Regions from separate parts of the Halomonas sp. PAMB 3232 genome, predicted to be linked through region 2. Evidence: riboswitches for the same ligand, from Rfam matches in the RefSeq annotation. Region 2 holds a riboswitch; the other holds the start of a gene.
The links. A riboswitch is a leader RNA that binds a small molecule or an ion and turns the genes downstream of it on or off. The one in region 2 is predicted to bind cobalamin.
Positions count from the first base shown of each region.

Region 1 (3,627 bases), 1.8 Mb from region 2:
GTAGAGCGGCGTCAGATAAAGTACGTACATGCCGCCCACGTTGAGCAGCGTTGCGGTGACCGGGTGGGTCACCAGGCGCATGAAACGGCTGTGCAGGAACCTCACCATCCATTTCCCGCCCGCCTGGGGCAGCGTTTTGAGTAGCAGCGTCGTCGGCGCGGCCAACACCCAGAAAAGCGGCGCAAACATGCCGATCAAAAGGTGCAGCGTCATATGGCCGACCAGATCGCCATGCGCCCAGGCCATCAACAAGGGCCAGAAGGCAATGGCCAGAAGTGCGCTGCCAAAAAGGAAAAAGCCGCAGCGCCAGAGGCTCCAGCCAGACCCACCCGCCCGCTGAAGCCCGGCCGCCGCCAGATACTGGCAGGTGACGAGCACGACCAGTAAAAACGGCAGCCAGTCGAGCGGCGAAGCGGGGTGGCCGGCGTGCATTCAGCGCGCGGGCAACACGCGGGCGCGGCGCCAGAACCACGCACCGATCAGCAGAAACCCGACCGCGAAGGCATTCCAGACCAGGTCGTACATCAGCGGGTCCACTCCGTAGCGAATCTGGTGCAGGCGTAAAATCTTGTGGTTGATGAGGCCGTCGAAGAGCTGAAAGCCGCCCATCCCCAGAAAGAACCCCGCCTTCGCCCAGGCCACGCTCAAGCGCCCGCGCTGGGAGAGATCCAGCAAAAGAAACACGCCGACCACCACTGCCAAGAGCTCGAAGGCGTGCAAAAGGCCGTCGGAAAGAATGCCGAAAGCGGGGGTGGAAAAGTCGAAAAAGTGGTGCCACTGCAGCAGCTGATGAAAGACGATCTCATCGAGCGCCGCCATCGCGCCGATGCCGACCAGCACCGCCGCCCAGCGCGAGCGCTTGATGTCATGGATGTCGCGTTTGTTCGCATCGTACGTCATGGCCGAACTCCCTGATGTCGCTATCAGCGTAGGCAAGGCATTGGATGAGCGCCACCGCGGCGCGGGCCGTGATTGCCCTACCCTGCAGCGCTCTCTAGAATGGCCGGCATCGGTGTTCCGTACGGAACTTGATAGGGAATCCGAAGCGCTTCGCGCGAACCGGAACTGCCCCCGCAACTGTAGGCGGCGAGCGATGCTCACACGTGCCACTGGACATCCGTCCGGGAAGGCGAGCTAGCGACGACCCGTGAGTCAGGAGACCTGCCGACGCATCCTCACAACCAGGCCGCGCCATACGCGCGCCGATCATGCACGGGAGTGTACATGATGTTGAAGCGATCCCCGGCGCTGGCCCTGGCAGGGCTGTGCGTCTCTCTGGGCGCGCCCCCGCACGCCCAGGCCGCCACCGCCTACCCGCTAACGCTCGAAAGTTGCGGCCACGAAATCACCCTGGAAAAAGCGCCGGCGCGCGTGGTCACCATCGGCCAGGCGCCGACGGAAATGCTCTACCTGCTGGGCCTTGAAGAGCACGTGGCAGGCACCTCGCTCTGGGTCAATCCGGTGCTCGAGGCGTTTGCCGAGGCGAATGCCGACGTCGAGCGGTTGTCCGACAACGCGCCGAGCTTCGAGAGCGTGCTGGCGCAAGAGCCGGACCTGGTGATCTCTGCTTACGAGTGGATGGTCGGCCCGGCCGGCGTCGTGGGTACGCCCGCGATGTTCGATGACGCCGGCGTGCCGCTCTGGACGCTGCCCACCGAGTGTGTGGGCAAGGACAACCATCAGAGCATGGATGGCGCCCGCGAACGCCTGTTTGACCCGGCGCTGGTGTACCAGAGTATCGAAACGCTGGCCGAGATCTTCGACGTCGTCGAGCGCGGCGAGAATGCCGTGAGCGATCTTCAGGCGCGAGAAACCGCCGCAATCGAGGCCGCTCAGGCGCTCGATTTGCAGGGCGAACTGCGCGGGGTGTTCTGGTACTCCTCGGCGGACCTGGGGATCGATCCGTACGTTGCCGGCGTCAACAGCGTGCCGGACTGGATGATGACGACGCTTGGCATCGACAACGTGGTGCGTATTGATCAGGAGTGGCCGACGGTGGGCTGGGAGAGCATCGCCCGCGCCGACCCCACCTTCATCGCTGCCGCGCGCATGGATCGGCGCCGCTTTCCCGCCGACGACATCGCTGTGAAACGCGAATTCCTGCAAAACGATCCGGTCACCCGGCTGCTCGAGGCCGTCGAGCAGGACCGGCTGGTCGAGATCGACGCCCACGCCATGGATCCGTCGATTCGCAGCATCTACGCCCTCGAGACGCTGGTCGAGGCGCTGGCCGAGATGGATCTGTCGTCCTGATGGGGGCGACACGTATCGGCGCAGGTTCCGCGCGGTGGGTCTGGCTGATGCCGCTTTGTTTGATCGCGGCGCTTTTGGTCGGCGCCTCGATCGGCGAGACGCGCATCCCGCTCTCTACCGTGCTGAACGTATTGGCGAGCAAGCTTGGCATGATCGACCGGCCGCTTTCCACCCTCGACGAGGCGATCGTGTGGCACTACCGCCTGGCGCGCGCCGTCGTGGCGGCCTGCTGCGGCGCGGGGCTGGCGGTGTCCGGGGTGATTCTGCAGGCGCTGTTACGTAATTCGCTGGCCGACCCGTACCTGCTGGGCATCTCGGCGGGCGCTTCCACCGGCGCGGTCACGGTGACCGTGGCAGGCCTCGGGGCGGGAATGATCTCGATGTCCATGGGCGCCTTCGCCGGGGCACTTGCCGCCTTCAGCTTCGTGGCGCTGCTGGCGCATCTGGCCGGCGGCGGCCAGGGCGTGCGCGGCGCGGGCATTCTGATTCTCGCCGGTATCGCCGGGGCGCAGCTGTTCAACGCCTTGACCGCCTTCATCATCGCCCACTCCGCCAACGCCGAGCAGGCCCGGGGCATCATGTTCTGGCTGTTGGGCAATATGTCCGGCGTGCGCTGGCCGGACGCCTGGCTGGCGCTGCCGGTGGCCGGGGCGAGTCTGGCGGTGGCGCTTGGACACGTGCGCTCGCTCGACGCCTTCGCCTTCGGTGCGGAAAGCGCGGCGTCGCTCGGTGTGAATCTGCGGGCAACGAAGGGGCTTTTGATCGGCACGGCGGCGCTGGCGACGGCAGTGATGGTGTCGATCACCGGCGCGATCGGCTTCGTCGGGCTGGTGGTGCCCCACGCCTGTAGGCTGCTGGTCGGGGTGCGCCACCGCCGGCTGGTGCCGGCGACCGCCTTGTGCGGGGCGGTGTTCATGGTGCTGTGCGATGTCGTTTCCCGGGTGGTGATTCCCGGCCAGGTGCTGCCCATCGGCGTGATCACCGCGCTGGTCGGCGCGCCGGCGTTTGCCTACCTGATGGTGCGGGGGCGGCAGTGAGTCAAGCGATCCCGCCGCTACTGAGCGCCCGCGGCGTGAGCTTTTCGGCATCCGGGCGAAGGCTCGTCGACGGCATCGACCTCGACGTCTTTCCCGGCGAGACGCTGGGCGTGATTGGCCCCAACGGCGCGGGCAAGTCGACGCTTTTACGTCTGCTGGCCGGGCTCTTGCCGCCAGGCCGGGGCGAGGTGCGCTTCGAGGGTACGCCGCTTTCGCGCTTGAGCCGGCGCCAGATCGCCCGGCGCATGGCGCTGGTAGCGCAGCAGGCGGACACCGACGAGCGGCTCACCGCCCGCGACGCGGTGGAGCTTGGTCGCACGCCCTGGCTTGGGCGGCT
Region 1 is NZ_CP134865.1:319,532-323,158, reverse strand. It holds gene RN346_RS01505 (cytochrome c oxidase assembly protein) at 1-432, opposite strand, end outside; gene RN346_RS01500 (DUF2243 domain-containing protein) at 433-900, opposite strand; cobalamin riboswitch at 994-1,184, shown strand; gene RN346_RS01495 (ABC transporter substrate-binding protein) at 1,225-2,253, shown strand; gene RN346_RS01490 (iron ABC transporter permease) at 2,253-3,290, shown strand; gene RN346_RS01485 (ABC transporter ATP-binding protein) at 3,287-3,627, shown strand, end outside.
Region 1: linked by a shared signal. The riboswitch ahead of RN346_RS01495 (ABC transporter substrate-binding protein) and the one ahead of RN346_RS10305 (TonB-dependent receptor domain-containing protein) in region 2 are both predicted to bind cobalamin.

Region 2 (3,627 bases):
TTCGCGAGCTCGATTTCGGCGAGTATGAAGGCAAGGTTTACGACGAACTCAAGGACAATCCGGGCTACAGGGCATGGATTGATAGCGTTGGAGAGCTTAAAATCCCCGGCGGCGAATCCGCCGGGGATTTGCGCACGCGCCTTGACGGCTGGCTGTCGACGCTTGCCGACAACGCGCGCGCTTTGGGCCACCGGCGCGTGCTGGCCGTCACCCACGGCGGCGTGATTCGTGAACTGAGACGGCGTTTTGAAACCGTGGATTTCTGGGAGGCCACGGTGACCCAGGCCACCGGCCGGCGCCTGAACCTGTCCCATCGCGCTAGAGAAGGAGAGTGGCAATGCAGCTTTTCATCGGCGGTGCCCGCGCAGGCAAGCGCGACGCCGTAAAAACGCGCTTTCAAAACGCCGCCTGGTGGACCCTCGCCCCGGGCCAGCGGCTGGCGGACTGCCACTCGATTCTGATTCCCGACACGCCGCTGGTGATCAACGGCGTGCTCGACTGGGTGGCCCGCGACGGCGCTTTTGATACCGACAGCGACCGCCTGCGCGCCCAGTGGCGCGAGGATCTGGCCGCGCTTTGCCGTGCCGCGAAGGCGTGCAACGCCACGATCGTGCTGATCCTGAGCGAGGTCGGCCGAGGGCTGGTACCCATGGCGCGCGAAGAGCGCCGCCTTCGCGATCTCAACGGCTGGTTCAGCCAGGACGCCGCGCGCCACGCCGAGCGTGTCTGGTACGTGCGTCACGGCCTGGTGCAGCGCCTGGCCGCGCCCAGCATTGCGCAAGCGAGCCTGGCCGAGTGCGATTGACCTGGCCTTAACGGCTTGCTAGTTTACGCTCACTTTTGGGTGCCGACCTTGCGTCGGTTAAACGGGAAGCTGGTGTCCATTCCAGCGCTGCCCCCGCAACGGTAATCGAGTCAACAACGGCCACTACGCCACTGTGTCGCGCGCGACATGGGAAGGCCGCCGTTTGAAAAAGGCCTCGCCTTTTTGCTCGTCAGCCCGGAGACCGGCCCAAAACCACGGTTTCACTACCATCAATGCCGAGTCGCGGAGGGCGTGCTCAGGGCTGATACGGGGCACTCGACCCCGCATTTCCCCTTGCTCCTTCGCCGCGCGGCCATAAAAAAATCGGCCGTGCGGGTGAGCACGGCTCAAGGGGCTTATCATGACCTACGCGCGACCCACCCTGGGGCTTGCCGCCTTTACGCTCGCCGCACTGCCGCTGGCCGTTCACGCCCAAACGGTGTCTTCGAACACTCCCGAGGAGAAGCAGCCGCTCAACCCGGTGGTCGTAACCGCGGCTCTTGCCCCGCGCACCGCGAATCAAAGCCTTTCATCCGTCACCGTGCTCGATGAGGCCACTTTTCACCGGCAGGACCCTGTCAGCGTCACGGACCTCTTGCGTGGCCAGCCCGGGGTCGACGTTTCCAGTAACGGCAGCTTCGGCAAGAATGCGAGCGTGTTTCTTCGCGGTACCGGCAGCAGCCAGAACGTGCTGCTGATCGACGGCATTCGCCTGCGCTCGGCCACCAGCGGCGGGGCGGCCTGGGGAAGTCTCGACCCGCGCCTGTTTGAGCGCGCCGAAATCGTGCGCGGACCAAAAGGAAGCCTTTACGGGGCGGACGCCATCGGCGGTGTCGTGCAGCTCTTCACCCACGCCCCGGAGGAGGGCAACGGCCCGCAGCCCCGGCTTTCGTTTGGCGGCGGCTCCTTCGGCACGGCGCGCGCAAGCGCAGGGCTCAGCGGGTCAGAGGGCGGCACCCGCTATAGCTTCGCGGCGAGCCACTTCAACACCGACGGCGTGCCGGTGCGCCGCAGCGGTGACGACAAGGGCTATGACAACACCACGGCACTCGCCCGGGTGTCGCACACGTTTGATAACGGGGGCGAGGCCGGCGTACTGGCGCTGCGCGCACGCGGCAACAACGAGTACGACGGCGGCGAGAACGACTTTGTCCAGCAGGTCGCCGGCGTCTATGCCGAGCTTCCGGTGGGGGATGCCTGGCGCTCGCGGGTGACACTTTCCGAGGCCCGCGACGAAAGCGATAACGTTGACGAGTTCGGCGACTCCACCTTCGATACGACCATCCGCACCGCGCGGCTTGAAAACACCTTCACCGTGGGGGCTCACGAGTTCATTGCCGGCGTCGAGCAGAGCGAAGACCGCATCGACAGCACCGTCGATTACGACGAGACGAGCCGCGACAACACCGCCGCCTTCACCCAGGCGCTTTTCGATTTCGCCCCGTTCACCCTGCAAACCAGCGCCCGCTTCGATCACAACGAAAGCTACGGCGACGAGGTGACCGGAAGCGTGGCGCTCGGCTTCGACCTCGACGCGAACCATACCCTGCGGGCGAGCGTCGGCACCGCCTTCAACGCGCCGACCTATAACCAGCTTTACTACCCGGACTTCGGCAACCCGGATCTCGAATCCGAGACCTCCGAAACCGTGGAGCTCGGCGCCCGCGGCCAGTACGCCAGCGTCTTCTGGGACGCCGCGCTCTACCAGACCGACATCGACAACCTGATTGCCGGCCAGGGCGAGCAGTTCAACGTGCCGACCTCGCGCATTCGCGGCGCCGAGCTTTCCGGCGGCGTGGAGCAGGGCGGCTGGACGGTTGCCGCAGCGCTCACCTACACCGACCCGGAAAACCGCGCCACCGGCAGCCGTTTGCAGAACCGCGCGACCCAGAGTCTGCGCCTGGACGTGGACCGCGAGCTCGGCGAGTTTTCGGCCGGCGGCTCCTGGATCGCCCAGAACCACCGCTACCGGGATGCGGCCAACGAGGATCGCTTGGCCGGCTACGGCCTGGTGAACCTGCGCGCCGGCTGGGAATTCGCACCGCTGTGGAGTGCCCGGGTGACGCTGGAAAACGCCCTGGATCAGGACTACGTCACTACGCGCTCGTTCGACGGCGCCGACTACATCAACGCCGGGCGCGCGGCGTTTCTGAGCGTCAACTTTGGTCAATAAATGGCTTGTGGGGTTGGCGGCGGCGCTTTGCGTTAGCGCCGCTCGGGCCGAAGTGTGCGCGCTCGATGACCTGGATCGCGAGGTGTGCCTGAGCGCGCCTGCCAGCCGTATCGCCGCGCTTTCGCCTGGCGCGACGGAACTCGTCTATGCCGCCGGCGCGGGTGATCGCGTGGTCGCGGTGGTCTCTTACAGCGACTATCCGCCCGAGGCTCGAGACGTTGTCTCGGTCGGCAGCCATACCCGGCTCGATCTGGAAGCGCTGGTCGCGCTCGAACCGGATCTGGCCATCGGCTGGGTGACCGGCAACCCCGCCGAGCAGCTCGAGACGCTGGAAGCCCTCGACATGGCGGTGTTTTATATCGAGCCGCGCAGCGTCGACGGCGTGGCCGGCGCCATCGAGCGCCTCGCCACGCTTGCCGGCACCGAAGCGGAAGGTCGCCGCGTGGCAGAGCGCTTTTTAAGCGACATGGCCGCGCTCGGGGCGCAGTACGCGGGGGAAGCGTCGGTCGATACCTTCTACCAGGTGTGGGACTCACCGCTGATGAGCGTCAACGACGAGCATCTGATTGGCCAGGTGATCCGCCTGTGCGGCGGGCGCAACGTGTTTGGCGAGCTGGGAAGATTGGTGCCGCGCCTCGATGACGAGGCG
Region 2 is NZ_CP134865.1:2,242,689-2,246,315, reverse strand. It holds gene RN346_RS10315 (histidine phosphatase family protein) at 1-386, shown strand, start outside; gene RN346_RS10310 (bifunctional adenosylcobinamide kinase/adenosylcobinamide-phosphate guanylyltransferase) at 338-805, shown strand; cobalamin riboswitch at 826-1,031, shown strand; gene RN346_RS10305 (TonB-dependent receptor domain-containing protein) at 1,167-2,978, shown strand; gene RN346_RS10300 (cobalamin-binding protein) at 2,968-3,627, shown strand, end outside.